DNA from 4 places in the Psychromonas sp. CNPT3 genome. Region 4 is predicted to be linked to each of the others. Evidence: predicted binding sites of a transcription regulator. Region 4 holds the regulator's gene; each other region holds the start of a gene.
The links. The regulator sigma-54, encoded in region 4, starts transcription at its own class of promoters, with help from an activator protein. The targets are predictions, from matches to a motif close to GTTGGCACGNNNNTNGNNT.
Positions count from the first base shown of each region.

Region 1: a site for sigma-54 is predicted at 5,058-5,076, ahead of PCNPT3_RS04695 (flagellar basal body L-ring protein FlgH). Genes of this name have one in related genera too.
Region 2: a site for sigma-54 is predicted at 1,912-1,930, ahead of fliS (flagellar export chaperone FliS). Genes of this name have one in related genera too.
Region 3: a site for sigma-54 is predicted at 4,060-4,078, ahead of PCNPT3_RS10990 (P-II family nitrogen regulator). Genes of this name have one in related genera too.

Region 1 is NC_020802.1:1,065,104-1,073,295, reverse strand. Features, by position in the region: gene PCNPT3_RS04740 (hypothetical protein) at 1-583, opposite strand, end outside; gene PCNPT3_RS04735 (hypothetical protein) at 701-1,525, opposite strand; tRNA gene PCNPT3_RS04730 (tRNA-Met) at 2,443-2,519, opposite strand; tRNA gene PCNPT3_RS04725 (tRNA-Val) at 2,540-2,615, opposite strand; tRNA gene PCNPT3_RS04720 (tRNA-Val) at 2,665-2,740, opposite strand; tRNA gene PCNPT3_RS04715 (tRNA-Val) at 2,789-2,864, opposite strand; tRNA gene PCNPT3_RS04710 (tRNA-Val) at 2,913-2,988, opposite strand; tRNA gene PCNPT3_RS04705 (tRNA-Val) at 3,037-3,112, opposite strand; gene gltX (glutamate--tRNA ligase) at 3,373-4,785, shown strand; gene PCNPT3_RS04695 (flagellar basal body L-ring protein FlgH) at 5,152-5,910, shown strand; gene PCNPT3_RS04690 (flagellar assembly protein FlgT) at 5,922-7,118, shown strand; gene PCNPT3_RS04685 (hypothetical protein) at 7,129-7,842, shown strand; gene PCNPT3_RS13760 (DUF2986 domain-containing protein) at 7,921-8,091, shown strand; gene PCNPT3_RS04680 (hypothetical protein) at 8,114-8,192, opposite strand, start outside.
Region 2 is NC_020802.1:2,429,140-2,437,331, forward strand. Features, by position in the region: gene PCNPT3_RS10645 (sensor histidine kinase) at 1-235, opposite strand, end outside; gene PCNPT3_RS10650 (sigma-54 dependent transcriptional regulator) at 350-1,786, opposite strand; gene fliS (flagellar export chaperone FliS) at 2,078-2,473, shown strand; gene PCNPT3_RS10660 (hypothetical protein) at 2,485-2,784, shown strand; gene PCNPT3_RS10665 (DJ-1 family glyoxalase III) at 2,886-3,482, opposite strand; gene PCNPT3_RS10670 (DUF2264 domain-containing protein) at 3,594-5,075, opposite strand; gene PCNPT3_RS10675 (glycoside hydrolase family 88/105 protein) at 5,312-6,361, opposite strand; gene kduI (5-dehydro-4-deoxy-D-glucuronate isomerase) at 6,471-7,301, opposite strand; gene agaF (PTS galactosamine/N-acetylgalactosamine transporter subunit IIA) at 7,446-7,886, opposite strand; gene PCNPT3_RS10690 (PTS system mannose/fructose/sorbose family transporter subunit IID) at 7,949-8,192, opposite strand, start outside.
Region 3 is NC_020802.1:2,493,089-2,501,280, reverse strand. Features, by position in the region: gene PCNPT3_RS11015 (heme-binding beta-barrel domain-containing protein) at 1-239, opposite strand, end outside; gene lipA (lipoyl synthase) at 585-1,553, opposite strand; gene lipB (lipoyl(octanoyl) transferase LipB) at 1,543-2,205, opposite strand; gene ybeD (DUF493 family protein YbeD) at 2,202-2,471, opposite strand; gene PCNPT3_RS10995 (serine hydrolase) at 2,686-3,843, opposite strand; gene PCNPT3_RS10990 (P-II family nitrogen regulator) at 4,112-4,450, shown strand; gene PCNPT3_RS10985 (ammonium transporter) at 4,472-5,689, shown strand; gene PCNPT3_RS10980 (lipid A deacylase LpxR family protein) at 6,064-7,095, opposite strand; gene PCNPT3_RS10975 (hypothetical protein) at 7,229-7,801, shown strand; gene fliE (flagellar hook-basal body complex protein FliE) at 7,927-8,192, shown strand, end outside.
Region 4 is NC_020802.1:2,287,030-2,295,221, reverse strand. Features, by position in the region: gene mgtE (magnesium transporter) at 1-372, opposite strand, end outside; gene rapZ (RNase adapter RapZ) at 585-1,424, opposite strand; gene PCNPT3_RS10130 (PTS sugar transporter subunit IIA) at 1,448-1,894, opposite strand; gene PCNPT3_RS10125 (RNA polymerase factor sigma-54) at 2,156-3,601, opposite strand; gene lptB (LPS export ABC transporter ATP-binding protein) at 3,643-4,368, opposite strand; gene lptA (lipopolysaccharide transport periplasmic protein LptA) at 4,371-4,904, opposite strand; gene lptC (LPS export ABC transporter periplasmic protein LptC) at 4,891-5,454, opposite strand; gene kdsC (3-deoxy-manno-octulosonate-8-phosphatase KdsC) at 5,459-6,007, opposite strand; gene PCNPT3_RS10100 (ATP-binding cassette domain-containing protein) at 6,232-7,041, shown strand; gene mlaE (lipid asymmetry maintenance ABC transporter permease subunit MlaE) at 7,038-7,817, shown strand; gene mlaD (outer membrane lipid asymmetry maintenance protein MlaD) at 7,821-8,192, shown strand, end outside.

The DNA.
Region 1 (8,192 bases), 1.2 Mb from region 4:
CCTCATGGTTTTTAACAGTTGGAAAGCCCATTGATGGTGTATCTACTATTTGATTATCAACATATACAGCTAGGTAAGTATTTGTAGGAAGATCTGTATTTCCTAATAGAAAATCTGAAAAGGCACTCATACTCTCTTCACGAATTGAATTCTTTGTTTCAGGAATTCCGAAAGCACTCCAATCTGTCGCGGATAATCGCCAAGCAATACTGATAGCAAAATACATGAAACTTTTGGCTATTTCGTCACTTGATGGGAAATACCATGTGTCATCTTTTATATTAGACCGTTTTTTAAATTTCTTTATCTTTGTAGCTAGTTTAAAGCCGTTAGGACGAGCCATAAAATGGATTACTTTATCTTCTCCATTTTTAGAGAATTTCAATTCGCAACTTTCACATAGTAAATGCTTTTTAGCTTGTTTGTCTGTGTAAGCAGCTGATTTATCGGAACCTGTGATCCAAACAATATTTTGACCATGCTCAGGAAAACCTTTACTAATTGATCGGTAAACAGCTTTAGGCATAAAGTGACTATCTTTAAGCTTTGCCGATTTTTTACATAATGCGCAGATTCCGTTCATCAAACCTCCCTAAACGTATAACGCCCGCATAAACAGTTAACAATGATGGCACATTAGTTGCGTCTTATTATTTTGTAACCAATGTGATCACGTTGCGAATCTGATTTTATGCGCTTGTTAGGCTTCGTTACTCTCAAATAAACTATCAAATACGACATTCATTCTTTGAATATTCTCATTTAAAGCATCTATAAATACTTTAGGAGCATTATCATTTTCAAGCTCTCCTCGGAGAGCTATGATCATAGGGGGTAACAGTGACAATAGGCGACTGTGATCATTCATACATTTTTTTGAAAATACCAAATGTAAAGGCTCTAAAATTAATTTCTGCTCATCTAAGCTTTCAATATTGCGTTTAATAATAGCCTCTTGCGCTTCATAACTTTTATTTAAATAATCAAAAGTTGCTTGATTATTATCGCCTTGAATATTTAACTCTTTCATTATTGATATTATTCTATCTTTTTCATTTTTTGCAGAATCTATAATTGATTGGTAAATTTCAATAGCTTTTTTATGATCTAAAACTACAGCTCGATCCTTCATTAATTTAATGAAAACTTCAGCCGTTTCTGCTGAATAATTCAAAATAGTTACAACCGAACTTTCTTTAGCTACTAAATAGGACTTAGCAACAATACCACTATGGTCTGCCATTTTTGTTTCAATATTTTTTTTTGTGAAATCTAAGTTCATAAAATTAGGTATTATTTCTAATACATCTGCAAACGATCTGGCAACATCTAAAAAGACTTCTTTTTTTAAAGCTAATCTTTGTTCTGATTGATATTTTTGTTTTTCGTGATCAAGTAATGCTGTTTGGCGTTTTTCATTGCCTCTATTTGTCCAAAACACACCTAAAAATGTTAGAAAAGAAGCTGTGATTGCGCTCCACATAACATTAGGTACTTTATAAATTAATTCTATGATCCATTCCATTCACTACATCCTGAGAAGCCTAACAGTGTATTAGACTGCATTCTTACTAATACACATCTAATAATTAATTAATAATTTACTTTATAACACAAAAATCAAATATAAACAGTGAGTTAACATAGCTCTAGTGGCGTGTAAGTGAGAATACTTCATGTAAAAGTTGAGCTTTTAACTTATAGAGATCCCTAGAGATAAAAATAAAATAATTTTTCTACTTTTTTACAATGAGTTAAAAAATCTTTATGGGGAAAGTGTTACATGGTGTGCTCTTTTATGACGAGATCCTTTGCTCAAAACGACAAAACGAATTACACCTGCATATAAACACAATTAATTAGTAAGGAGTTGATTTTGGTTTTTCTGAAAATTGGTTGCGAGAGCAGGATTTGAACCTATGACCTTCGCCATGGTTTATGAATAGCGGAGCCCGAGGAGGTTTCTTGGATCTTTTTTCTTTGGTTTTCTTTGTTTATATTTGGTTTTTGACTTTCTAAGATTTGGTTTCGGTTTTGGAATTTTCTTTTGGGGTTTGATTTTCTAATAATATTTTTGATTTTTATCTTTCTTTGAATTGGTTGCGAGAGCAGGATTTGAACCTATGACCTTCGCTAGGGTTTATGAATAGCTGAGCCCGATGAGGTTTTTTGAGTTTCTTAGATCTTTTTTCTTTGGTTTTCTTTATTTTGGGGTTTTCTTTTAAGGTTTGATTTTCTAATAATATTTTTTGTTTTGAATTGGTTGCGAGAGCAGGATTTGAACCTACGACCTTCGCTAGGGTTTATAAATAGCTGAGCCCGATGAGGTTTCTTGGATCTTTTTTATTTGGTTTTCTTTGTTTAGATTTGGTTTCGGTTTTGGAATTTGCTTTTGGGGTTTTATTTTCTAATAATATTTTTGATTTTTATCTTTCTTTGAATTGGTTGCGAGAGCAGGATTTGAACCTACGACCTTCGGGTTATGAGCCCGACGAGCTACCATACTGCTCCATCTCGCGTCCGTAATTATTTTTAAAGATGGTAGGCGATAGTGGGCTTGAACCACTGACCCCCGCCTTGTAAGGGCGGTGCTCTCCCAACTGAGCTAATCGCCCATCTTTAAATTTAAACTTGTTTTACTTCTATGTTAAAAGAAGTCAAAGATGGTAGGCGATAGTGGGCTTGAACCACTGACCCCCGCCTTGTAAGGGCGGTGCTCTCCCAACTGAGCTAATCGCCCATCTTTAAATTTAAGCTTGTTTTACTTCTACGCTAAAGAAGTCAAAGATGGTAGGCGATAGTGGGCTTGAACCACTGACCCCCGCCTTGTAAGGGCGGTGCTCTCCCAACTGAGCTAATCGCCCATCTTTAAATTTAAGCTTATTTTACTTCTACGCTAAAGAAGTTAAAGATGGTAGGCGATAGTGGGCTTGAACCACTGACCCCCGCCTTGTAAGGGCGGTGCTCTCCCAACTGAGCTAATCGCCCATCTTTAAATTTAAGCTTATTTTACTTCTACGCTAAAGAAGTTAAAGATGGTAGGCGATAGTGGGCTTGAACCACTGACCCCCGCCTTGTAAGGGCGGTGCTCTCCCAACTGAGCTAATCGCCCATCTTTAAAATTAAACTTAATAACGTTACCGATATCTCGTTTGTGTGGCGTATTATAGGGACAGCCCTTTTTCAGTCAAGGCTTTTTATCATAAATATTGCATTTATTGCTTAACCGTACAAAGGGTAAGCGATGTCTGCTCAAATATTATTACTTTTCTTTATTTGTTATGAATTTACGTAAAATAATTAATGTAATTACAAAACTATTAGTTAAAATATGTTTTTTTATCTTCCTCAGTATATTAAAGGAACTTTCGAATGACCGTTAAAACTCGTTTTGCCCCTAGTCCAACTGGATTTTTACACGTAGGTGGTGCTCGTACTGCCCTTTTTTCTTGGTTATATGCCAAAAGCAAAGGTGGTAAATTTGTACTTCGTATTGAAGACACAGATATTGAACGCTCTACACAAGAAGCCGTTGATGCCATTTTAGAAGGCATGACTTGGATGGGCTTAACATGGGATGAAGGCCCTTTTTATCAAACTAAACGTTTTGACCGTTATAAAGACTTGATCCAAAAACTTTTAGATGAGAAGAAAGCCTACAAATGTTACTGCTCTAAAGAGCGTGTCAATGATTTACGTGAAAAACAAGAAGCTGCCGGTGAAGCGCCTCGCTATGATGGTAAATGCCGTGATTTAGAGCCTCAAGAAAATGATCTTCCTTTTGTTATTCGTTTTAAAAACCCAAAAGAAGGCAGTGTTGCATTTGATGATCACGTGCGCGACCATATTGAGTTTTCAAATACAGAGTTGGATGATTTAATTATTCAGCGTACTGATTCAACACCGACTTATAATTTCTGTGTGGTTGTTGATGACTGGGATATGCAGATCACACACGTCGTCCGTGGTGAAGATCATATTAACAATACCCCTCGTCAAATTAATATCCTTAAAGCTTTAGGCGCACCGATCCCTGAATATGCACATGTGGCAATGATTTTAGGTGATGATGGCGCTAAACTTTCTAAACGTCATGGCGCTGTATCGGTTATGCAGTTCCGTGATGACGGTTACTTACCTGAGGCCCTAAAAAACTATTTAGTACGCTTAGGTTGGTCTCATGGCGACCAAGAGATATTCTCTGAAGCTGAAATGATTGAGCTATTTACCTTAGACCGTGTTAATAAAGCACCTTCTGCTTTTAACAATGACAAGTTAATTTGGCTGAACCAGCATTACATTAAAACGCTTGATCCTGCCTATGTTGCTGAGCACTTACAATGGCATATGCAAACACAAAACATTGACATGACGAATGGCCCTGCACTTAGCGATGTTGTCACTGCACTCGCAGAGCGCGCTAAAACATTAGTTGATTTAGCAAGTTCAAGCCGTTACTTTTTTGAAGAGTACAAAGAGTTTGATGCAACGGCGGCTAAAAAACACCTTCGCCCTGTCGCTAAAGGCGCTTTACAATTAGTTCAACAAAAACTACAAGACTGTAACGACTGGTGTGATGAGACGTTACACGACTTGATCCAAAAAACAGCAGACGAACTTGAAGTTGGTATGGGTAAAGTCGGTATGCCTTTACGTGTTGCGATCACCGGTGCAGGTCAATCACCTTCATTAGATGTGACGCTACGCTTAATAGGTAAAGAGCGCAGTCTTGTGCGTATTTCACGTGCATTAGACTTTATTGCAGCAAGAGAAGCTGCTCAATAAAATTTGAGCCACGCTAAATAATAAACTCACAAAATACTGACACGATTTTTTGTGAGTTTTAAGTGCACCTGAGAAACGCCCGTTTTTAGGGTGCACTTTACTCTGCGCTTATGCTATCAGCGCTTTGACGCTAAATGTTAAGATTTCGTCCTGTAACATCTGTTTTTTACGACCTAGCCCCTTTTTATTTTAAATTCTAACTGGCCTAAAAAAACACGGTTTTTTTACTCATTTCCCCCAGCACCCTAGCACGCCACCTATTTAAGTTCCATATTGGCATGTTATTTGCATTATATTCATACGCAAATGAGCATACTAAAATACGGTTTGTCTGCGCCAATATAGTGACAAAAAATGGAATAAAAAATGATAAAAAAACTTGTTATTGCTATCAGCATCGTTCTTATGTGGGGTTGTACTTCATTAATGGATCCCATTAATGCCGTTGGCAAAAAAGTACAACAAAAAGAAGATAAATCACAGCGTCAAGTGACCAGTAGTACGGAAGATCACTCTCCCACTGCCGATGATCCCTATTATGCGCCCATTGATCCTAGCCGTAATGCTGAAGCCATACTTGTCACAGGCTCATTATTTAACAGCGAAACCGCACATGATTTATATAATTATGAAACCACTTTTCAACTCGGTGATTCCATCACCGTCTTATTAAAAGAAAAAGCGGTAGCAACAAAATCTGCCACCTCCACACTTGCCAGCGCTACCAATTACAAATTAGATCCCATTCAAGTACCTGGAGGGCCAATGACAGTCAATGGTAAAGTTGTTGAACTTGGCATGAAACAAGGCCAAGATTTTGATGGTGCAGCCGATAGCGCACAAAGCCACAGCCTAACAGCTCGCATCACTGTCTCTATCGTTGAGATCCTCAATAACGGCAATTTAAAAGTACGTGGCGAAAAATGGCTGGTGATTAATAATGGCAAAGAATACATTCGCTTTACCGGTATCGTCCGCCCATCTGATATCACTGAAAAAAATTCTGTTGAATCTTATCAAGTCGCAAATAGTCGCATTGAATTTAGTGGCACTGGCGATCACGCAGATATACAAACACAAGGTTGGTTGTCTTCTTTCTTTAGCAGTAGCTTATGGCCAATTTAAGGAGTTTGACGATGTTGCTCTCAATAAAATCGCATTCAATCAAAACACTCTGCATATTGATGCTATTTTCATGCTCAGTACAAGCCGTCTGGTTTGAGGGTGAAGGCAAAGCGCCTATCTATAAAGGAAACATTGAACAAGCACGCAAACTCGCAATACAAGACGCCCTGCTCTCTTTAATGTACCAAGGAGGGGCAAGCGTACGCTCATTGCAAATCGTACAGTCTGGCGTGCTTGAAGCGCAGCAACTCACCGTGCGCACTAATGGTGAAATACATGATATGCGATTATTGGCAGAAACCATTAAAAAGAAAGAGATCCTAGTGACTGTTTCAGCCGATATTTATTTACTGAGTAATTGCCAAAGGGACGGCTATTCTAAAACGCTTTTTGTTGGCCCTATTCAATTAGAAAATCGGCAGCAAGCGCAATTAGGCGGTTTATATGCACTCGATGAAGAGATAACCGAACGTATCTTTAATCGTTTTCATGACAGAGCTTATCAAATAGATACACGCTATTTAATGACGCGCCCTTTGACATCAAATAGTACGCGTTATTATGATATCGAAAGTAAAATGCTTAATTTATCACGTGATCTAGCGACACAATACGATGTGCAATATATTTTATTTGGACGCATAGAAGACATGTCTTTTTATAAAGAAACGTCCTCAATATTAGGCATTGAAACATCGAGTACGCGCATGCGTAATTATCGATTACAAATATATGTCATTGATGCGATCAATAAAGAAACAATATTCAGACGCAGTTATTCGGTGGTCTCGCCTTGGGATTTTCAGTTTACACGTCAATTTGATGTTAAAACCAATCTTTTTTGGTCCTCTGAATACGGTCAAAGTATTAATGATATCAACACACAAGTGGTACAAGATGTGAATGATGCGCTGTACTGCGAGGCGACCCTCTCCTCTATTGTCGCGACCTATGACAATAAGGTTGTTATCAATATTGGCGCTAAAAATGGCGTGCGCCGTGGTGATAAATTTCAACTGATCAGACAACGATATGTATTACATCAAGATGGGCTATCACAAGGGCCCCTCTTAAAAAGAGAAGATATCACCCTAAGCGTGCTATCCGTACAATCAGATCGCGCGATTTTAAGCACTAAAAACGTATCTGACATGGCAAATGTTCAAATTAGAGACATTGTCACTCCCATCATTAAAGACGACTTTTAAAGGTAATTATATGGCTATTTTAAGTGCAATTAACATGGTACACAAACAACTAAATAACGTAAAAAATGCGTCTTCACCTGTTGCCGAAACAGCGGATAGTAGCGCTTCCTTTAAAGATAAACTAAAAGGCGTTATCAATAATGTATTGGACACAGACCAAGCAAATGATCTGGCAAGTCGTCCTAATAATAAAGCGTCTGATACTTTGAGCCTTGCAGGCCTTGCCAGTGATAAGGGCATGGATATTGGTTTTGATTTCTCACCTGCTAATATATTAGATTCGGGTTTATCCCCACAGAAAATGCTTCAAAGCTCAATGAAAGACAGCATGCAAAAACAATTTAGCGCATTAGGGGGGGAGATATCTATGGCACTGATGGCAGGCATTGCCGGCCAAGATAGTGCAACGTATGTGGCCCCTACTGATGAAGAACGTTTAATTGCTGAAGCCGAGCTTACAGCCGCTAAAGCCGATGAGAAGTCAACAACACCCTCGTTATTTGGCGCGCCCTCTAAAGGTGGTGACACACAAACTGTTGCCAGTAATAGTAGTGATCCCAGCATGAATGCGCTAAAAGGTGTGACCGATGCATTACAAAGTGTGAATGATACACACAGTAAAATTAAAGATGTGATGAACCTTGATCCGCGTAATAAAATGCAGCAAATACTTGATAATTCATCATTATTAAAGGATAAAGATAAATTAGAGAAAGCACGTTAATAAAATCAAATCGGGTAACGCTTGTTTTTCTAAACAAGCGTATTTACAATAGCGCCTTATCTGTTTTTAGGAAAAATTATGAACCGCAAAAAGAAACTCAATAAAATACTAAAATCTCGCATTAAAAAAATGAATGCGAAGAAAAGCCCCCTTAGTAAAGAAAAATACATTTCAAAAGCTGAGCGTGCAAATATAGAAGCGCTACAAAATGAAACAGAGAATGCGCAACCAATCATCGACGCGCAATAATGATCTATTGAGATGATAAGACTTAAATTGATGCTTGTATCTTACGCTTAGGCGTAAAATACAGGTAACGCCTTAGTATCGGCAATTTTTGCCACTCAACA
Region 2 (8,192 bases), 140 kb from region 4:
AACGCGCGATAATATCGCTCCATAATTGCCCTAATAAAGGTGCGTCAAGTAAAGTAACAGCAACACGGTTAGCTTGCTCTATCACGCCATCCGTATCGAGAACAATCAAACCAGAAGGCAATTCATTATAGAGTTGTTGCATATAATTTGCTTGGGCGCGCAACTGCTTTAGCTCTCCAGAGAAAGACTCTACATCCAATTTTTTGGCATTCTGTGGCTCATTGCGAGTATTCATCACTTTACCTGCTTATATAATTTAATATATAAGCAATAGAGCAATGATCGTGCCAACAAAAAACACTATGTTTTACATGCAGTTAGACTTAACGTGCCAGATAAATGACAGGTATTATTTACTTAAACCATATTTTTTCATTTTTTCAACTAACGTAGTACGACGCATTGATAATAATTCTGCAGCATGAGAAACAACGCCATCTTGGCTATCAAGCGCTTGTTTTATCATCTCTATTTCAAATTCGGTTAACTTATCTTTTAAATTCATCCCATCTTGAGGTAAATGTCCTAAAAACCCTAAAGAGCCATTTAAGACCTCAGTATCTTCTGTAACCTCTGGAATATATGAAAACATATCACATAAGGCGTCACGCTCAGCGATAGCCTCTTGCTCTTCACTGTACTCAATAACCTCAGTGTCTTCACCTTGCGCATCTACATAACGATATTTAATCGGCAGATCACTAAGATCAACGATTTTATTGGCATTTAATATCAATAATCGTTCTAAAAGATTAGATAATTCGCGAACATTACCCGGCCAATTATGTGCCATTAACGATTCTAACGCCCGCTGCGTAAAACGTAAGGTCGCTTTATGATCAACTTGTAAGCGCGCTAATAATTCTTGCAATAATAAAGGAATATCTTCGCATCGGTCGCGCAGTGCTGGTTTCTCGATAGGAAATACATTTAAACGATAATAAAGATCTTCCCTAAATTTACCTTCTTCGATCAGCGTTTCTAAATTGCGATGCGTCGCCGCAATAATACGTACATCAGCTTGTATCGTTTTAACACCACCAACACGTTCAAAAGTACGCTCTTGCAATACACGCAATAACTTAACTTGCATTGGCATCGGCATATCACCAATTTCATCTAAGAATAAAGTACCGCCATAAGCAAGCTCAAAACGCCCTTTACGCTGGGCAAAGGCCCCCGTAAAGGCGCCTTTTTCATGTCCAAACAATTCACTTTCTAATAATTCAGCAGGAATAGCACCACAGTTAATCGGCACAAAGGGGCCTTTATTACGTTTTGATATATCATGAATTGCACGGGCAGCCACTTCTTTTCCCGTACCCGATTCCCCTAAAATCAAAACATTGGCTTTACTGTCGGCAACTTGCTCAATCAAATAACGAATATCTGCAATACGATCGCCTCGACCAATTAAGGCATTCACTAAATACTTATTGGTTTTATGTAATTTTTGTTTAGGGCAATTAAAAGACTGACAATAATACAAAAACTGCATTAACGAGGCATAAATCATGGGTTTGGTTAATACTGCGATGTGATTATCATTATCAACATTGATTTCGCCGGATAAAGTCAAAAAAGCACTACGAGGAAACTGTTGAAATAAGTCAGAAGAGACTGCGCCTAAAATAATGGCTAAGGGACGCACTTGATTTACTTTATCTAATAATTCTGCTTTTTCAACTCGCTCACATGTTTCGCCAATAAAATTAAATACTGCAGATAGTTCATTGTATTGTTCTTGGTCGATATCAACCACATAAATTGGAAATCGTTGTTGCATGTTACCTGCTCTAAAAAATAAGGTTTTCATAAGTTTAAACGTAAAAGGTAAAAATGCGAACAATCCATGTCAAAAAAGTGACGGAGACTAAATTATGACGGTTTTAATTTGTTAAAATTTAAAATGTTGGTTCGATTTTTGCTTTATCCTGTATAGACCTATTGCATAAGTATATGACATCTAGTTTACATGCAATAAAAAAAAAGTTAATTAAAAGCATTAAATTATTCTAAAAAAACCCATTTAGACGTAAACTTAATAAGAACATCTCGTTAGTAAGGAAAATTATACATGCGCTTGTCTCTAAAAAAATATCAAAACACCAGCATGACTCATGTTGAACAAGCAGATCCACATGCACTTATCTCTTTGATAATGCAACATATACTGGGTAATCTCGCAGCTGCAAAAGGGGCCATAGATCGCAAAGATATTGAAAATAAAAACAAACTATTGGGCAAAGTGATTGGCCTTATCGGAGAGCTACAAGATAGTCTAGATATGGAAAAGGGAGGTGATATATCGCGCCATTTATATGACTTATATTCTTATATGATAAGCCAAGTTACCCAAGCTAATATGAAAAATGACACCAGCCCATTAACGGAAGTTGGCTCGCTCATAAATGAAATAAAATCGGCATGGGATGCGATACCTCCTGATGTTCGCCGACAATATGATCGCTAAGAAGGTGCTTTATGCTCAATATACAAACTCAATTATTGGCATTATTTAAGCTACAAACGAAACTTCATCAAATTCTTGACGATGAAAACTATGAGCTATTTCAACAGCAACAAGTTTTTTTTTCCGATCAAGTCAATGCGCTTTTGTATAATAACCCTGAGCCTATACTCGTGGGTGTTATTGATGATTTAAAACGTTTAGAGGATGCAATAGCAACCCTACAAAGTAGATCAAAAAAAGTCCACCAGCAACTTAAAGATAAATCTTTATTACAAAAACGTAATAAAAGTAAAATCCAAGCCTATAAATAATTTAAAGATAAAAGAGACGTCTCTTTTATCTTTAAATAGGTGAAATATGTGCAATAGCGCACATTTCACAACGCTTACTCGTCTAAGAAGAACGGCAGACTTTAAGAAACAGGCCAATGCTCAAAATAAATGTGATCTGCTTGCCAGTCCACTTTATTACGATCCCTTTTAGGATCTCGTTCATCACCGAGTAATAATTTCGCAACACTAAATGCAAATTCAAAACTAACGCCCAAACCTCGTCCGGTGACAATATTCCCATCAATCACCACTTTCTTTTGTTGGTAATTTCCATCTGCATATTTATCGCTGAGGCCATCACCGGTTGTGTAATTTTTCCCTTCAAGTAAATCATGTGCGGCTAATACTTTTGCGCCAGAAGAACACAAGGCGCAGATATACTTCCCTTCTTGCATGTGTCTTTTTATAAACGAAATAACCTGTGTATTCGCCGATAAATTATCAGTACCAACAGGCCCACCCGGCATCATCACTGCATCGTATGTTTCTGTAACACGAGAGTCTAACGTATGATCGGCTGTGATCCGCGTTTCAAAATAGCTTTTAAGGGCAGTCGTTTTCATAGAAGATAATACATCGACCTCAATATCTAGTCTGCGCATTATATCGATAAAGACAACCGCTTCTCCTTCTTCAAAGCCATCTGCAAGTAAAACGGCGACTCTTTTTTTTAACATTTTAATTTCCTTTGTTATATATATTTTATTTACAAAACGAAAGGCAAGAATACGTACTTGCATCGTTTTTTATTATTTGTGTTAACGGTGCCCTATTATTCAAATTCTGGATCAAAAAAAAGCCCCCATTTTAGAAGAATAACAAGTGACACCTTTGCGTAATAAATTATTTTTGGGTCTATCAGCCCTTCCGGTTAGCACCTCTTTACACTTTGATTTGATACTTTGCTTTTGCAATGCTCGCGAACAAGGATCTTGATCTTTGGTATAATCTTCTTTAAAAATAACCACGACTTCTTGGGTCTTAGAAATACCAATAACCTTAGCGGCAATCGCATCTATATCAAACTCAAAGTCGCCCTGCTCAATCGGCAAGGGGCTTTCAACGCAGTCCCAAAGATTAATGCGTTGCCCACAATAAAGTGCAATATTAAGCGCGCGCATGGACCAAAAACAACTCGCGGGGCCACTATAATTATCAACAAGACGCGCGTCATCACTAAACATGCCTTGTGTCGGAGCGCCATTTTTCAACGCATCATGTGCAATAAAATACTCAAGACTCATTCTAAATGCGCGCTTTGCCTCGCCAACACTTATCGCCGAACTACCTTGATCTAATGATGCAAGAAGAGGCACAGCGGCGGCGAGTCGATAACAAGCACTACGACCAAAAAAAGGAATACCTTGTGGGGTAAAAAAGTAACGATAATTTTTTACGTGCGAGGCCATTGCTTGATGAATAAACTGCGCATCAAAATCAGGATCAATTTGATCTAACCAATACAATGAATAATGAAATCCCCACGCATTATAATAATCATAATTACCTTTAGCACCATCTCTAAACCAACCATCGCCTACATAAAATTCTTTTATGCGCGCATATTTATCATGGGCGATAAAATCTTCACCACTGAGACTTTTGATCACAAATTGCACCTTTAGTACAAACAGATGCCAATTATTATCAACCGTTTTACAGTGATTAATTTGCTTAAACCAGGTCATGATTTGTGTTTGTTGCACTTTATTATATTGATCCCAAATAAAATCTTTGGCTATCCACAGCGCTAAAGCAAGATCTGCACTTTCACATATTTTCTGATCATGATCAGAAAGTATCCCCCAGTAACCTCTATGCGCAGGATCAGTGCCCGCTAAAAAGGCGCTAAACAACATTTGTTGCACATCAATCTTCCGGCCTTCCATTGCCGTTAAGCCCTGCATATTGCCTTGATTTGCATGTAACCAAGCGGCCAGCGTCGGCAAAACGCGGCTTACCCCTTCAAGTGCATCCGTTTTTGCACTTTGTTGGCTAGGGCGCCCAGGGTAGTAAGCATAAGTATTATCCCATAGCGCGTAATGCTCAAAGGCTTCTACTACATAAGCACTTAATAAATGACATTTTTGTTTAAACGCAACATCATCTTGTTGAAAAATCTGTTTTATTTTTTTATCATTGCGGTGATATTTAGATTTTTTATATATTTGACGACGCACATTTTCTTTTAATAAGGAGCAATACATTTTGGCATCGGGATGCTCACAAGGGATATGTGGTCGTTGTGTTTCTTTTATTTTTACACTCATCGTTTAAAATCTCCTCTAAGGAAAAACCCTAAATTTAGATATGCTCCCTAAAATGTGTCTACGAATGTAACCTTTACTTTTTCAGTATCGGTATCACGATAATGAATAAAAATCGCGTTGCTGCGTAAACATAAAGCACTTAATTGACATCCCTATCAAAAAATAATGTGCTATAAATAAAAAAAGAAAAATATAATATGCTTATATTTTCCTTTTAATATCAATAGAGACTAAATTTATTCGCCGAGCAACATCACTTGTGTGGCAGCAAGAATAAAGGCGCCAGCACCATAATCAATATTATGCTCAAATTCGACATCACGCGGATTAAAGGCAGGTAACTGTACCCAACCGATCATGCCATTATCATGAATACAAGGTAGTAATGCATCCCATGATTTTTCAACAATGGGTAAATAGATGTCTTTATCTAAGATCTCGTTATTGAGACCCCAAGCTAGACCGTAACAAAATAGTGCCGTTGCACTACTTTCAGGGGCTGGAAACGCCTCTGGATCTAATAAACTTGTGCGCCAAAAACCATCAGCTTGTTGATATTTAATAATTTCTTTCGCTAGGTTTTTATATAATTCAATGTATTTAGGACGATCTACATAATTTTCAGGCATGTGTGCAAGTATGCGAGGCACAGCGGCTAAAACCCAAGCAATACCACGGCTCCAAAATACTTTTTCACCATTGGCTTCACGCAGTTCAGTGCGCTCAATATTTGGTATATAACGCTGGTCGCGATAAAAAAGCCCTGTTTCAGGATCGTATAAATGCTCAACTGAATCCCAAAAAGCAGTATTCATATACTCTAAGTAACGAGGATCCTTCGTCAATTCAGATAGTGCTGCGAATCCCGGGGGGGCCATAAATAATGAATCAGACCACCACCAATCTTTACGTCCTAATTGAGGATCATCAAGCATCAAATCAAATGCTTTAATGGTTGGCTCAAGCGCTTCTTTTTGATTAACGACAGGGTACACATCTAAATAGGCTTGTACGCAAATATGATCATCGGCAAAACGTGCATTAGGGCCCGTTCTAAAACCGGTATGTAACGTATAATTCATTACCCCATCAAGATATTCACTGTCATCTGTTGCTTTCCAAGCGGCTGCAACTGAAGACCAAAAGACACCACGTTCCCAATCAGTATCTTTAATAAAACGGGTTTTACCACTGCGTCTAAGTACGCTACGTGTTTGGTTTTGTGCTTGATAACGATAAACTCGTTTCATCGCTTCTAATATGTTTTTTTTACTGCCAACCGACATTTTAATCTTCCTTATATAGGCTAGTTAAACACTGTAAATCAGATTTACAGTAAAATTGTTATCTTATCAAAGATGAGCTTTTAAAATAAAAGCTCATCTTTATTACAAGCTATTTAAGGTCACGCAGTGCAACATGATCCATGTCGTGGAAGGTTTGATTTTCACCTACCATTCCCCAAATAAAGGTGTAACGCGCGGTGCCTACACCTGAATGGATTGACCAACTTGGGCTTATCACTGCTTGTTCATTGCGTAGCACTAAATGGCGAGTTTCTTGAGGCTCACCCATATAGTGAAATACGATGTTATCGTCACTCATATCAAAATATAAATAAACTTCCATACGTCTTTCATGTGTATGACAAGGCATCGTATTCCATAGACTACCAGGAGCAAGCTCCGTCATGCCCATTACTAATTGACACGTCGGTAATACAGCGGGGTGGAAGTATTTATAAATCGTACGTACATTACAGTTTTCAGCAGAGCCTAATGTTTCAGGCGATGCATCTTTACGTGTGATTTTACGTGTTGGATAAGCATGATGTGCGGGTGCGCAGTTAAGATAAAATCGTGCAGGATTTTTATCATCTACACTTTCAAAAGACACTTTTTCTGCGCCCATACCGACATAAATTGCTTCACGAGCACCAATCTCAAACGTTTCACCATCAACAATCACGCGTCCAGCGGCACCAATGTTAATAACACCTAACTCACGGCGTTGTAAAAAGAAATCAACACCGAGCTCTTTACCACCTTCCAATTCAAGGCGACCTGATGTTGGTAAGATACCGCCCACTATAATACGGTCAATATGACTGTAGGTTAGATTAATCTGACCTTCTTGAAATAAATTTTCAATTAAAAAATGCTCACGTAATTGCTCTGTATCGAGTTGTTTTGCATGTGCACTATGAATAGGTTGACGTATTTCCATCTGAAACTCCTAGGTAACTATTTTTCATTTAAATTAATGTCTGCTTTTTAAAGTAAAAGCTTAACTTTTATACTTTACTCTTTTGCTTAAAAAATATGCAAGAATATGATTTATATACTCATGCAAAGTAAAAGAATAAAAAAATCACAATCCATCCGCACATTCATCATCAGCAGTATTTAATGCCAATGTAAATTGTTGACGCATATCTTGTATGCTAGACGTGCCGATTTCGATTAACATTTGAACTAACTCTTTTAAGCTAACATCGTCTCGTTCAAAGACTGCATTGGCTATCATGGGTAAATTAACACCCGCAATGACTTCTTTATTTTGACTTTTAATAACGAGTGATAAGGCCCGATTAGCAGGTGAGCCACCGGGTAAATCTGTTAAAAACAAAACGCCCTCGCCAGTATCAACGGCATCAGCTGCAATATTAAGTGCATTCTCTAATTCATCTGTGGACATCGACGTTACAAAATCAACAAAGGCTAAGTTATCTTGATCGCCAGTAATAGCGTGCACGGCAGATGCCATACCCGTTGCAAAATTAATGTGCCCTGAAACAACAAGACCAATCATATCCCACTCCTTTAATAAGAAAAAAGGAAGAGAGAGGCCTCTCTTCCTTACTTATTTACTTGTTATACAATTCCGAAAACATGACCCACAACACCCGCAGCTAGCGTTGCAAAAATAAGCACTGGCGGTTTTGACCAAAAACCCGTTTTCTTAACCATCATTAGCATGAAGAAGACTAAAGTAAGAGGCAGAATATTCGGCATTATTTTATCAAATAATGCACTTTGCAACTCGACCACCTTGCCACCCATTTCGAGTGAAATAGTCGTTTTCAGGTGAATAAACGAAGCAGATAGTGCGCCGATA
Region 3 (8,192 bases), 210 kb from region 4:
GCATCTGCTACAGCTTGGTAGGTGATTGTTTCATAATAGGGCTCAATTGCGACGCCCCCTTCACCAACAGCGCTTTGTGTCTGCCCGGGTGCAACATCAATGCCTCCGCTATCGATGCTCTTCCATGTGCCAATTAAAGAGGTTAATGGGCCGAGATCTAAGCCGTTAGTTTGTGCTGCTTGCGCTGAGCTGAATGCGCAATATGTCATCAAAGTGCATAATAATAATTTTCGTTTCATTTTTTGTCCCATTTTAGTTTTTTTTAATGTATATGCTTAATATTTGATTTGGATTATTTCGTGAAATTGATTTTAAAAACAATGATATGCTGTTGTTTTGTGAGCAAGTAGACTTTTTATGCAAAGAAATACACGTTAACTAGCCTCTGTGAGTAGATGCTAGGTAGAGAGTGAGAAATGTAGGTGTATAAAAAAGAGGCGTTAAATGGAATGCTTTATGAGAATGAGAAGAGTTGTATATGAAACAGAGGGAATAATGATAAAAAATGAATCGTTATAAGGCGTTTGTAGATAAAAACAGAGCAGAGAAAATGCGATCCTCTACTCTATATTTAATGAATGAAATTACTTAACTTCATGTCCTGATGCTTGTAAATCAGCATGGTAAGACGATCGTACTAAAGGGCCGCAGGCTGCATGTTCAAAACCAATTTCTTTGGCGCGTTTTGAGAAGTTAGCAAACTCATCTGGGTGCACGTAACGTTCAACGGCTAAATGTTGTAAGCTTGGTTGTAAATACTGACCGAGCGTCAGCATTGTTACGCCATGAGCGTGCAAATCTTCTAATACTTGTTCAATCTCCGCATTATTTTCACCCAGTCCCACCATTATTCCTGATTTTGTCGGTACCTGTGGATGTTGTTGTTTGAATTTTTTCAATAATTGTAAAGACCATTTATAGTCAGCACCGGGGCGAACTTTTTGGTACAAGTGTGGCGCTGTTTCTAAGTTATGGTTAAATACATCCGGTATATCATGTTCAAAGCAGGCTAATGCTTTATCCATTCTACCTTTGAAATCAGGTACCAATATTTCAATTTTAATGGCTGGACTTAGCAACCGAATTTCACGAATACAATCTGCAAAGTGTTGTGCGCCTCCATCTCGTAAATCATCTCTATCTACCGAGGTGATCACAACGTACTTTAATTTCATATCGCGCACTGTTTCAGCTAGTTTTTTTGGCTCATCTTTATCGACAGCTAAGGGTTTACCATGGCCAACATCACAAAATGGACAGCGACGTGTACAGATCTCTCCTAAAATCATAAACGTGGCGGTGCCATGATTAAAGCATTCATTTAGGTTAGGACAAGAAGCTTCTTCACAAACAGAAAATAGTTTGTTTTTGCGTAACGCTTTTTTTATTTCATTAACGCGCGTATTGTCGGTTTTTATTTTTATTCTCATCCATGATGGTTTTTTTAATATTGTATTTTTATCTGAAGTTATCACTCTGATCGGGATATGCGATAGCTTATCAGCATCACGTAATTTTTTGCCTGCGGTGAGTTGGCTTGGTTTATTGCTCATGGGAGAAACTCTCTATCTGTACATAATGTAATTGTTGGCTTAGTTTGTCGACTAAGATTGGTGCTAATTCTTTTAGGCTAAGTGTTAACCCTTCATTGATACATTGGGTCATTTTAAGGCCGGGATATCCACAGGGATTAATTTGTAAAAAAGGTGTTAGATCCATGTCTACATTTAATGCCAAGCCATGAAAAGAACAGCCTTTACGAATTTTAAGGCCAAGTGAGGCTATTTTTTTTTGGTTAACGTAAACACCGGGCGCCTCTTTTTTCGCGTTAGCGTCAATATTATGAGCACTTAAAAGTTGGATAATACTCGTTTCGATGATGCTGACTAAGTCGCGTACATTGAAAGCTTTGCGGCGAATATCAATCATCAAATAAATAATTAATTGGCCGGGTCCATGGTAGGTTATTTGCCCGCCACGATCGCTTTTGACCACTGGGATTTCACTTTGAGATAATAAGTGCTCGGCTTTACCCGCACTGCCTTGTGTAAAAACAGCTGGGTGCTCTACGACCCATATTTCATCAATAGTTTGTTTATCTCGTGAGCTGCTTAAGTCGCTCATCGCTTGCCAGGTTGTTAGGTAGTCTTGTAAACCAAGATAACGTATGTTTAATCTTTGGCTTGTTTCAAGAGCTGTGATCATAAAATATGACGGACCAATTCAAGGGCGCTAATATCGCTGTAGATTGATTCAATTTGCTCATTACAGGTGACGGTGACGGGGATATTTAAAGCTTGATAAGTGCCTTTTGAACTTTCTTTTACAGTAGGTGCATAATCACCGGGGGCATGGCGCTGTATCACTGCAATCACGTCGATCATAAGTTTAGGATCGGCAACGCCCATCACTTTAAAGGCAAAGACACAAGGGAACTCTAAGAGTTCATCAAATTTAGTATTTAGGGCCATACATTTCTCTATTTATAAAAAGGCGAAAACGAATGTATATTATTTGCGTCATATTAGCGTTTTTTACTAATAGATACAGATATATTTAGAGGTGATTGTTAAATGAATGTGTTGATGAAGTGGCAATTTGTTAATGATTATATCTCGACGTAAATATGTAAGCATTTGATTAAAATGGAAAACATTATTTAGTCGAGATAAAATTAAAACGAGATCAGTTAAACCAACCGATAAAAAGTAATTTGATATAATCAATAAAACGACTGAAGATACCACCTTCATCGATACTTTCTAACGCGATGAGATCATAAGATGCAATGTTTTTATCATCGAGGGAGTAATTCACTTGACCCACGACTTGACCTTTAGTGATGGGAGCGCGCAGCTCTTTATCAATAACAAAGTCTGCATTTAAGTTTTTGCTCTGACCTCGAGGTAAGACCAAAGTAGTATCAACATTCACACCTAAGTTTATTGTTTCTTGCGTGCCCATCCAAATACGCTCATTGGCTAGTTTGTCACCTGCATGATAAGGCGTTAATGTTTCAAAGAACCTAAATCCCCAGTTTAATATTTTTTTGCTTTCAACATTACGGGCCGTTGAAGAGCGAGTTCCCATAACCACACTGATCAAACGCATATCACCTTTCACCGCAGAGGAAACTAAGCTGTAACCTGCAGCGTCTGTATGTCCTGTTTTGAGTCCATCTACATTTAGGCTTTTATCCCATAATAAGCCATTACGATTGTATTGCTCAATACCATTGTATTTGAATGATTTTTTGCTATAAAGCTTATATTCTTCAGGGAGGTCGCGAATTAATGCTTTTGCAAGCGTCGCCATATCTTGCGCTGTTGTGTAATGATCCTTCGCATTTAATCCATGACTATTCATAAAGTGCGTATTATTCATGCCAAGTTGAATTGCCCATGAATTCATTAAATCGACAAAAGCGCCTTCACTGCCTGCAATGTACTCTGCCATTGCAACACATGCATCATTACCCGATTGAATAATAATGCCGTGGTTTAAATCATCAACACTGACTTCTTTACCCACTTCAATGAACATTTTAGAGGATTCAGGGAAGTTTTTAGACCATGCTTTTTCAGAAATAAGCACTTTATCGTCACGGTGTATATTACCCACTTTAAGCTCATTACCAATGATGTAACTGGTCATCATTTTAGTTAGGCTCGCAGGGGCTAATATTTTTTGACTGTTGTTCTCGGCAAGTACTTTACCTGAATCAAAGTCCACTAAAAGATAAGCTTTAGCCGCAATAACGGGGGCATTGGGGATCACACGTGGCGTTGCTAGCGCATTAACACTAAATGCGAGACCAACAAAGAGTAAACCGAGTCGTTTCATGGAGGAGCCTTTGAGTTATAGAGATATAAAAAGTGCGCTCACTATAGCAGGATGCATGGCAGTTTACTAAGGACCCCTGTGTATTTCTTGATGATTTATGTGTAAAAACCATAGGTACTTATGTTCAAAATAGGACATGTTTGCACTAAGGTGGTGCGTTATTGTTAATTTGTTTATAGAACAACAGTTAAGTCTTTGTTTTTGCTTGCCTTTAAAGTTGGCACGGACATTGATATATGATGTTTACTTATAAAAAAAGGAACGAGCAATGAAAATGTTAGTGGTGATCATTAAACCCTTTAAATTAGACGATGTACGAGAGGCAATCATGGATGCAGGCATTGCAGGGATGACAGTCTCGGAAGTGCGTGGCTTTGGGCGTCAAAAAGGGCATACAGAATTATATAGAGGCGCTGAATATCAAGTTGATTTTTTACCAAAGATAAAATTAGAAATCGCAGTGAAAGATGAAGATGTTGATTTATTGATTGAGGCTATATTAGGGGCCGCTAATACGGGAAAAGTGGGGGATGGGAAAATATTTATTCAAAATTTAGAAAAAGTAGTGCGCATTCGTACGGGCGAATTAAACGATGAAGCATTATAAGTACGAATAAGGAATTTAAACATGGAAAATACGTTAACAGAATTAAAATTTGCACTTGATACCTTTTATATTTTGATCTCTGGCGTGCTGGTTATGTGGATGGCTGCAGGCTTCGCAATGCTCGAAGCGGGATTAGTGCGATCTAAAAACACAACTGAGATCTTGACTAAAAACTTGGTCTTATATGCATTGGCTTGCATTATGTTTTTATTAGTCGGTTATAACATTATGTATATCGGTAATAGTAACGGTGGTTATTTTCCCGCATTTGGGGCGCTCATTGGCGAGCAAAAATTGCATGCAAACTATGCGTTATCTGCTGATTTTTTCTTTCAAGTGGTGTTTGTTGCAACGGCGATGTCAATTGTCTCTGGCGCTGTTGCTGAGCGTATGAAATTATGGGCTTTTTTAGCCTTCGCTGTCTTGATGACTGGCTTTATTTATCCGTTCCAAGGATATTGGACATGGGGTGGCGGTTTTTTATCTGCAGCCGGATTTATTGATTTTGCGGGTGCGGGTGTGGTGCATCTTGCAGGTGCCTCCGCTGCGCTTTCAGGGGTAATATTGTTGGGCGCAAGGCAAGGTAAATATGGAAAAAGAGGCGAAGTGCATCCTATTCCCGGCTCTAATATGCCTTTGGCAACATTAGGTACCTTTATTTTGTGGATGGGCTGGTTTGGTTTTAATGGTGGCTCTCAGCTGTATATCTCGGATATGGAAAACGCCTCTGCGGTCAGCCGTATTTTTGTCAATACGAATACAGCGGCCGCCGCCGGCGCAATTAGCGCCCTACTTATTAATAAATGGAAATGGGGGAAAGCGGATTTAACGATGATTTTAAATGGCGCCTTAGCGGGTCTTGTTGCAATAACGGCCGACCCCTTGTCACCCTCGCCATTGATGGCAACACTGGTAGGCGCATGTGCGGGTGTATTGGTGATCTACAGTATTTTACTTTTTGACAAATTAAAACTAGATGATCCTGTTGGTGCATTATCCGTACATGGTGTTTGTGGTGTTTTTGCGTTATTGGTAGTGCCATTGAGTAATGATAAGGCCTCTTTTTTAACACAAATTTATGGCATTGTGAGTATTTTTGGCTTTGTATTTTTAGCTTCGTTACTCATTTGGTGGTTACTTAAACGGATCATGGGAATTCGCGTGAGTGCAGCCCAAGAAGATGCTGGAATGGATTTGCATGATTGTGGGCTAGAAGCTTATCCAGAATTTACCGATTAATAAGCCATAAAGTTGCTAGGTTATACCAAAGGAATTAATTAAGTTTTCATGTATTACGCAGGAAAAATTAACACTAGCACGGCGTGAGTTGTAGAAGATAGTTGTTCTCACTTCAAAACTCACAACGTAGGATGGGATAATTTCAACAAGCAAGATGGATCACATTTTTAGATCCTTTGGTATTAGTACATGCTTGGTAACGTTATATGCAGAGCATCAAAATGTGAAATCAGTAAATCAAATTTTGACGCTCGCTCGAAGATCGATCCTGCCGGCAACACAATAAAAAAGGGATAGCCATTAACAATGGTTATCCCTTAAGTTTTTATCCGTGCCAGTGTTTGATAACGTAGCGCAAGTAATATGGATCTCTGTTAATAATGGTAAGTTACGCTGAGTGAGCCATATTGATTATTTGACTCTTGGCCTTCAAAGTCTTTATTGGCATGCTGCACAGAAAAAATCATTCCCCATTTTTTGTAGCTTATCGCGACCCCGAGACTCAAAAGCAAGCGTTGGGGAATAATATCAACATAATGACTGTCTGCAAAAGTGTTGCCATTAAGGGTAATATCATTAAAAAGATAGCTAGCATAAAGGGAAGTAAAGGCTTGCCACTGCCAAGGTGCTCCATCAGTTTTAAAACTATTTTGCATGGCACTACTCGTCGGGTTTATGGATGCATAATTATCGTCGAGAGAGGTACCTAAACGAAGCGTTATGCCAGTGCCGATATCACTGCGTAAATTACCGATACCCACTTCACTATAAAGACTGCTGTCAAAGCTAATGTTCGGTGTGAGTTTATACGTATAAAAGCGTTCAACATGCTCTGCGGTAAGTCGAAAAACGGGTTCATTTTTAATTTGATGATCCCAACCTCGTGGCTTAGAAGCTCCGATCCATTGATGCATTAAGTCCTGCGTTTGCTGAGCTAAAGAGGCCGGACCGACAACGCCTAAGCTTAATGCAAGTGAATCGACACGGTTATTTGCATAACTACGTAGTTTAGCCTGCCATAATAAAGTGCCTGCATAGGGACGATCATTTTCGATCAAATCAGGTTGAGAGATATCTTGAGGTGTATACATGGATTGCGATAAAGCATACGCAAGTGAATAATCTTTTTCGGCGCCTTTATCAAGGTAGGTCCATGCGCTGATAAAGCGGATCCAGTCTGGCATGTCAATGCTTTTAAAGTCGTTTACGGGAGCTTTAGCCCAAGCAAATAGCAGGCCGTTAGTATAGCCATCATCGCTGGCATGCAATCTGCTCATTACGTCGTTGTCAAAGGTAACTTGATACCAAGTTAGTGTGTCTTCTTTTTCATTTGCCAAAATATTGGCACTATAAGAGACTGTACTGTACAAATAGGTAATAAATAGAAGAAGAATACGTTTTTTCATTTTATTTTAGATCCTGAGTGCTGTCATGTAATTTGTAAAATCAAAGCAAGTGTTGATGTTTTTTATGCTAGGATCTGCTTAATTTGTTTTTGTGTATATACTTTGGGTTTTAACTATAAAGGAATGGTGAATAATGTTATTGAAATATAAATTAATCGGATTGTCTACTTTATTTTTATTAAGTGCTTGTGCGAGTGACCCTGCACAAGAGACTTCTGTCGGCGATATCCCGAGTTGGATATTAAACCCGCAAGTTGAAGAGGGGATTGCAGTTGCTGAATGTGTCTTGTTTTCGGGTAACATGTCAATTGATAAGCAACAAGTATTAGCAATTGCACGCACATCTTTAGCACAGCGTATCGAAACGCGTGTGAGTGCGATGGATAAAATCTATCGTGAAAAAATAGAAGTTAAAACAGGTGTTCAATCAGGATCTACTTTCTCAAGCGTCTCTAAATTGATAACAGAGCAAGTTTTAGTGGGCACAACGCCCCTTAAAATGGATATTACTAAAATAGCCGGTAAAGATAATTTATGTGTTTTAATGGCGATGGGTCAAGAATCGACTAAAGCACTTTTTGAAAGCTTAGTCACCAAAGCGGATAGACCAATGTCTGCAGATCAAGAAGATGTATTATATCAGGAATTTAAAGCGCAACGCGCCAATGATGAACTGAACCTTGAATTAGAAAAGTTACATAAGTAAGCGTTAAAAAGAGCATAAAGTGAAGTCAGTACTATATGCTCTTTTTTTGTCTATTTTAGCGCAGAGTTTAACTTGGTATAAAAGTTGCTTGTATCTGTCTATGTGTCAAAAAATAGGTAAATACAATGAATATTAATAATTCGGCTTTATTAAACAATTTACAGCTAACGGGTTTACAAAACCGTGGTGTTGATAGTGAACTTTCAATGCCAAGCATGAAATCTAATGCACCTGATTTTTCACAAATGCTTAAACAAGCTATTGATAATGTGAATGGTTTACAACAAAATACATCTTCGTTACGTAATAGTTTTGAGATGGGTGATCCAGATGTTAGTTTGGCGCAAGTCATGATCGCGTCAAATAAATCTGGACTTGCCTTTGATGCGAC
Region 4 (8,192 bases):
GTCTTGCTCTGCCATTTGTTCTAAAACGGCTTGATAAAGACTATTTGGAATACCACGTAAAATATAGGCAAGTTCATTACTTTCCATGCCCTCTGTTGCAGCCACCAGATCACTGGCTTTCATTAAACTAATAATACCGTCTTTGGCATCTTCATTTAATTCTTCAAGGATCTCACCTTGTTGGTCGTGATCAGTTAAATTCCAGAGGATTTTACGGTTTGCGGGGGGGGAAGATTCAAGTAACAATGCCACATCACAGGCTGGCATTTTTTCAAGTAGACGACGTGTTGAGACAAACATACCACTTTCTAAAGCGTTATTAACTTCGATTAGGCGTTGCTGGGCATTTTGTAAATCACTGTTTTCCAACATGGAGTGGCCCCTTTTCCTTATGCTTAAGCTAACTTAGCGATGCAATAGCCTAAGTCTACTTTTGTGTATGGCCTTTAAATTCGGCTCTTATTTTGTTGTTTTTATATTATAGTAAGTCAAGACACCTTGTTTGCTTAGCGATCTTATGTATTTTACCGCTTAAGTTATTGCGTATTGTAGAGATTTGTTTGCTGATAGCTACTGCTTTATCGTTATTTTAAACATTTATGTTCAATTTGTACCGGGTAATGATTTTTAAAGCGCTTCGCCAGTTGCTCCGCGACATAAACGGAGCGATGCTTTCCACCAGTACACCCAATTGCAATGGTGACATAATGACGATTATTATTTTCTAAATGTCCAAGCCATGATTGGAATAAATTATCGATTTGATTAATCGTTTGCTTTACGACGGGAAAGGCATCTAAATACTCTTCGATGCAAGGATCAAGTCCGGTATATTGTCGTAAGTCTTCTTGCCAGTGTGGGTTAGGCAAAAAACGCACATCAAACATGTAATCAGCATCTTCGGGATGCATATATTTAAAACCAAAGGATTGAATGACTAAAAGAAGTTTACTTTTACTGCTACCTTGTAAATAAATTTTTAAACGCTCATTGAGATCATGAATAGATAGGGTCGTAGTATCAATAACGAGAGAGGCTTTCTCTTTGATAGGTTGTAACAGTAAGTGCTCTAATTCTAATGCTTGTGATAAGGACATTTTTTGCTTAGAAAGAGGATGTAATCGTCTGGTTTCGCTATAGCGCCGAATAAGCTCTGTACTGTCAGCATCAATGTAAATGATGTCGCTTTCGACTTTGTCTTGCAAGCGTTGCAATAAATCAGCTATCTGCGAGGATTCACCGGGAAGATTACGTACGTCTAAGCTAATCGCCACTTTATTGTGCTTAGCATCGACATTTTCTAATAATTGTTCAAGTAAGGCAAAAGGGATCCCATCAATACAGTTATAACCCAGATCTTCAAGCACATGTAGTGCGATAGTTTTACCCGATCCAGAGCGGCCACTGATGATGATTAACTTCATAGTTAAGATCCCTTAATTGATTTTTAATTACATTGTAAGCATTCAAACAATATTTTATCGTCGGTCGCACTTCTTAATTGGCGTAAGAGTGTTTTATCTAATAATTTTTCACTGATGGTTGCAAGCGCGCTTAAATACTCTTGGCAACGATCTTCGGGCACAAAGATAGCAAATAAAATATCCACACTTTTACCATCTGATGCATCATAATCAATACCCTTTTGGCATTGTAAAAAAACACCTGTTGCGGGTAAGTCGCTGGAAATTTTAATATGTGGGATCGCAACACCAGAGCCAACCGCTGTTGAGCCGATTTTTTCTCGGGCAATGAGTTCATTAAAGAGAACTTGATGATCAAGGTTCAATGTTTTAGCCGCACTAATACTTATTTTTTCTAAAGCCGATTTTTTGCTGTTGCAATTTACTTGGCTAAAGACTGAATCTTCAGTTATTAAGGTAGATATTTTCATAGGGATCACTTTTTTTCTGTTCAATAGATGCAACAGAGATAATCATCTTTATTTTAAACAAGCTGATGTATAAATATTAAGCGTTTAAATAACGCAATAATAACAATAACATTAACATGAACGATGCGCTCCTAGCTATTTTTTTGCTAAGCGCTTTTTCTTTTTATTGAAAAGGCGCGAGTTTAGCAGGTTGTAAGTGCATTGCCATGTGTAAATCACTATTTTTTAATTTTTATCATACTTATAACTCATTATAGTGCATTAAATTAACTGTTTTCTTTGATTTGACGGGGGGATGCCTAAGGATTCTCGATATTTTGCAACGGTACGTCGAGCCACTTTAATACCTTGATCATCAAGTAATTTTGTCATTTTGTTATCACTTAATGGTTTGTTATTAGGTTCGCTTGCGACTAATTTTTTAATTAAAGCGCGAATAGCGGTGGACGAGCACTCTCCGCCACTTTCTGTCGCCACATGACTTGAGAAGAAAAATTTTAATTCATAAATACCACGTGGCGTATGCATAAATTTTTGGGTGGTGACGCGAGAGATTGTTGATTCGTGCATTTCGACTTCAAAGGCGACATCATTGAGTACCATCGGCTTCATCGCTTCATCACCGAGTTCAAAAAAATCTTGTTGCTGCTCTACAATGCATTTTGAAACCTTTAATAAGGTATCATTACGACTTTCTAAACTTTTGATAAACCACTTTGCTTCTTGTAAATGGCCTTTAATAAATGCGTTGTCAGCTTTACTGATCTTGCCTTTACAAAGGTCTGCATAATGTTGGTTTATAGATAAATTTGGATCACAGTCTTGATTTAAAGAGACGCACCATTGATCCGCTATTTTTTTTACATACACATCTGGCACAATATATTGCGCCTGACTGCTCTCTATTTTATTACCTGGGCGAGGCTCAAGGCTTTGTATTAAACGCATAATATGGGCTAATTGTGCTTCTTTTAATTTAGTCTTTCGTGCCAACGTTCGATAATCACGGCTTGCTAAAAGTTGCATATGTTGATCAAGGATCATTAACGCTTCTTGGCGCCAAGGCGTATCTTCACTTAGATTTCGTAATTGAATTTGTAAGCACTCTTTTGTGCCTCGAGAGGCAACGCCAACCGGGTCAAAATGTTGTATACGCTTAAGGACGGCTAATATTTCATCGAGCTCTAAATCATCTACATCTTTTTGCAAGCTTTCTAAAATGGATTCACAGCTACTGGTTAAATAGCCTGATTCATCGATAGAATCGATGATATTGGCTGCAATTAATAAATCGGTATCAGAAAAGGGAGTTAATTGCATTTGCCAAACAAGATGATCTTGTAAAGTGGTACAGGATTCGCCTTGATAAACACGATCTTCGCCATCAAAGGAGCTTCGTCCGGATGAGATGGTGGTGGTCGGAGGCGGAGTATAGGCCTCATCCCAGTTATTTTCGACCGGAAGATCATCAGAAAACTCTAGTTTAGAGATCGCCTCAGCAGTATCTATTTGACTACTATCTTGTTCTTTTTTTATGTCTTCAAGGCCACTATCATCCTCTTGCTCAAGAAGAGGATTTTCATCGAGCGCATTTTGGATCTCTTGTTGTAAGTCTAAGGTAGAAAGTTGTAATAATTTGATTGCTTGTTGTAATTGAGGGGTCATTGCAAGTTGCTGACCCATTTTCAATTGTAAACCTTGTTTTATCAAAATACTTTCTTCCTTACTAGTAGAGTTAATGACGATAACTATAGCTTAAATGCATCGCCTAAATAGACTTCTTTAACTTTGGCATTAGATAGGATCTCCTCCTGAGTTCCTATCGCGATTATTTCTCCATGGCTAACGATATATGAGTGCTGACATACATCTAATGTTTCGCGTACATTGTGATCCGTGATTAAAACGCCTAAGCCTCGATCGCGTAGTTGTTCAATAATTTTTTTAATATCGAGTACTGAAATAGGATCAACACCGGCAAAAGGTTCATCTAATAAAATAAACTTTGGATCGGTTGCGAGTGCTCTGGCTATTTCTACGCGTCGCCTTTCACCCCCAGAGAGGCTCATGCCTTTGTTATCTTTAATATGATTAATATTAAAGTCATTAAGTAACGCATTCAATTTTTCAGTGCGCTGGGCAGACGTTAGGTTTTTACGCGTTTGTAATATACCCATAATGTTTTCAGTTACGGTTAGACGTCTGAAAATAGAGGCTTCTTGAGGTAAATAACCAATCCCTTTTTGCGCTCTAATGTGCATGGGTTGATGTGAGATATCTTCATCATCAATGCATATTTTACCTTCATCTTGTTTAACCAGGCCTACCACCATGTAAAATGAGGTGGTTTTTCCTGCGCCATTTGGGCCTAATAAACCGACAATTTCACCCGTTTTAACGGTTAAATTAACGCCATTTACGACGGTGCGTCCTTTGTAACTTTTTACGAGTCCCGTTGCGATCAATTCAGCCATTTTTATTTTTCTTTTGTTGAGTTAGGTTTATTGTTGTTTTTTTCAAACTGAGCCGGTAAAAAAACCGTTTTAACCCGTTTTTCATTATTTTTATCACTCATCACAATCAACTCTTCGGTGTTTAAATAATAAATAATTTTAGCGCCGTTAATGCGACTGTCTAATTGCTTAACTTGTGCATTGCCTGTTAGCGTGATTTTAGATTTAGCGACATCATAATGAATGCTATTTGCTTGCGCATTAAAAGGCCGACCATCTTCTTGTGTTTGATAAAAAGTAGCGACGTTACCTTTTGCTAACATTTGCTCATGATTAGGCTGTGCAGTACGGGTGACAATGAGTTTATCTGCTTTTATGATAATACTACCTTGGGTGAGTAAAACATCATCAACAAAGGTAATACTATTATTTTTCATTTTGGCATGCTGACTAATAGAGCTAACATGAATAGGTTTTACATAATCTGATTCTAGCGCCCAAGCACTAAGTGAAAAGAGTAGGGCACTGCTGATCAAACCAATTTTAATTTTTTTCATTAAAATACACCGCTTTTATATTGTTTTTTACTATCATTTCGTTACTCAGTAGTGAAGCCCACATTCCGACACCTTGTTGATGCATTTGCGGACCATCCCAAGTAATAAACAGATTTGAACTGATTTCTTTTTTATCCAGCAGTAAAGTGAGCTCTTCAGTGGCTATATTTTGTATGAGTTGATCTAAACTTAGGTTTTCAACGCGCACATCATGAGTCAATTTTAATGTGTTTTCATCTTCTAATAAACCATCTTTACTACTTATCTGCCAAGTACTTATTTGATTATTATCTTTATTTCTAACATACACAATAACACGTGGATTAATAAATACGGTGTTATTTTTCTCGCTAAAAGTTGTGGCTTTATCGGCAAACATTTTGTGGCTAATATCACCTAGCGTGTCAAAATGTGTACTGCTTAAATTATAGGCAGTGTAATTTGGATTGTGTACTTTTGATATTTTATAGAGTGGCTCTGCTTTAAAATAAGACCAAAAAAGAAAAGCGATGAGCAGGGCAGCAAAAGGGATAATATGGCGTTTTTTCATTTATTTATTCACTTTTACCGGTGGTTATCTGTAATTTATGATGGCACTGTAAAAAAAGGTCGCAAATTTCACGGACAGCGCCAAAGCCACCGCGCGTTTTTGTGACTAGGTCCGCACCTTGTATCACTAACGGATGAGCATCGTTAACGGCCACTCCCAGCCCGCATGCTTGAATAACGGGTAAATCGACGACGTCATCACCGATATAAGCGACTTCTGATGCATTTAAGTTCAGCTTAGTAAGTAAAGATTGATAAACACTTAATTTATCTTCTTTACCTTGAAAAATAAGAGAGACACCTAAAGCTTGCATTCGATTGGCGACAATATTTGATTGTCTGCCGGTAATAATAGCAATCTCGATCCCTTGCTGCATAATCGCTTTCATACCGAAACCATCTTTTGTATGAAAGGCTTTCAATTCTTCGCCTTGGTTACCTAAATAGATACGGCCATCTGAAAACACACCATCAACATCACAGATAAGGAGTTTTATTTTTTTGGCGCGTTGATAATTGACCGCGCTGATGTTTCCGTAAGGTGTTTCGATCATTGTATTTCTCGTTAGCTAAGGTATTAAAAGACATTGTTACGGTTATCAGTAAAAAAATAAAGACTTAAGTGCTGATAATGTCTTATTTTAGCTAACATCGATAAGTAGAGTGTAAAAAAATATTTTTTATCAAAGTAAACGAAGGTTTATAGATTTAAAGTTTGTATAAAAAAGCGTGCCTTATTACACTGTCATTAGTTTTGTTCACTACGTAGATATATTTAATGAAAAAAGACATTCATTTACAGATAAAGAAAATGCACTTTAGTCGTTCTGGACGGGTGTTGTTTGATCAATTAGATTTCGAATTCGAACGTGGGAAAATAACGGCTATCTTAGGCCCCAGCGGTATAGGTAAAACAACCTTGCTCAAATTAATTGGTGGCCAGTTGCGCGGTAGCAGTGGCGAAATTATTTTTAACGATATACCTATCCATGATTGCGACCAAAAAACACTTTTTGATGCGCGTAAAAAAATGGGTATGTTATTTCAAAGTGGTGCTTTGTTTAATGAACTAAGTGTTTTTGAAAATGTGGCTTTCCCATTACGCGAGCATTATCAACTCGATGAGGCGTTATTAAAAACATTAGTATTGATGAAGCTTGAAGCGGTTGGTTTACGTGGTGTGCAACATTTATTACCCATAGAGTTATCGGGTGGGATGGCAAGACGTGTTGCATTGGCGCGGGCCATTGCTTTAGATCCTGAAATGATCATGTATGATGAACCTTTTACCGGACAAGATCCTATCTCAATGAATGTGTTATTAAAACTAGTGAAACAGTTAAATAAAACATTAGGTCTCACCTCTATTATTGTTTCTCATGATGTCGATGAAGTGCTATCGATTGCAGATAATGTGTATGTACTTGCACAAGGCGAGATTATTGCGCAAGGCAGTGTCGATGTATTATTAAAAGAAAAAGATAATGCATTATTACAGCAGTTTCTACTTGGTCTTAGTGATGGCCCTGTGCCATTTCATGCAAAGGCAGAACCCTTTAAAACCGAATTGGCTAAGGTTAATCTATGAATTGTTCTTTTGTCAGTGCGGTAGGGCGAGAAAGTCTCGCCTTGATACAAGTGAGTGGGCGTGCGTGTCTTTTATTAACGCGCACATTGTGTGTAAAGCCTCATAAAAAATTGTTTTCATTATTTATTGTACAAATATTCCAACTGGGTATTTTATCTTTGCCTATTATATTAACGGCAGGATTATTCATTGGTATGGTGCTGAGTTTACAAGGCTATTATGTGTTGGTGGCTTATGCTGCAGAAGAAAACCTAGGCAGCATGGTCGCATTGTCCTTATTGCGAGAATTAGGGCCCGTTGTGAGCGCCTTACTTTTTGCAGGGCGCGCAGGCTCTGCGTTAACGGCTGAAATTGGCTTAATGCAAAGCACTGAGCAGCTTGCAAGTATGGAAATGATGGGCGTATCGCCTTTAAAGCGCGTACTAGCACCGCGTTTATTAGCGGGCGTAATAACACTACCAATGTTGACACTACTCTTTAATGTATTTGCGATATGGGGTGGGTATTTAATTGGCGTTCATTGGATGGGGATTGATGCAGGTTCATTCTGGTCGGTCATGCAGGGCAGTGTTGATTTATTTTCTGATGTGGGTAACGGCATTATTAAAAGTGTTATTTTTGCATTAATAATCACTTGGGTTGCGTTATATAACGGCTATTACGTTATCCCCAATGCTCAAGGAATAAGTCGCTCTACGACGACAACTGTTGTTGTCTCATCGTTATTAATATTGGCGATGGATTTTATTTTAACCGTATTTATGTTTGGGATGTAATTGATGTCAGCAAAAAAAATATCAGAAAAAAGAATTGAATTTTGGGTGGGGTGCTTTGTTATCGCCTCATTAATTGCTTTTGCGTTACTGGCATTTAATATCGCGGGTATTTCATTAAAAGGGCAGGGTAAAAGTTATACCTTATATGCAAGCTTTACCAATATTGGAGGCCTTAAAGAGCGCTCCCCAGTCAAATTAGGTGGCGTTGTAGTAGGGCGCGTTGAAGAGATAAGCCTTGATGTTCAAAATTATATGCCTCGCGTGCGCTTATCGATGTATGCACAAAAAGGCTATTATTCCGACACTTCTTCACTTTCAATTTTAACATCTGGCCTTTTAGGTGAGCAATACCTTAGTATTACTCCCGGGTTTATG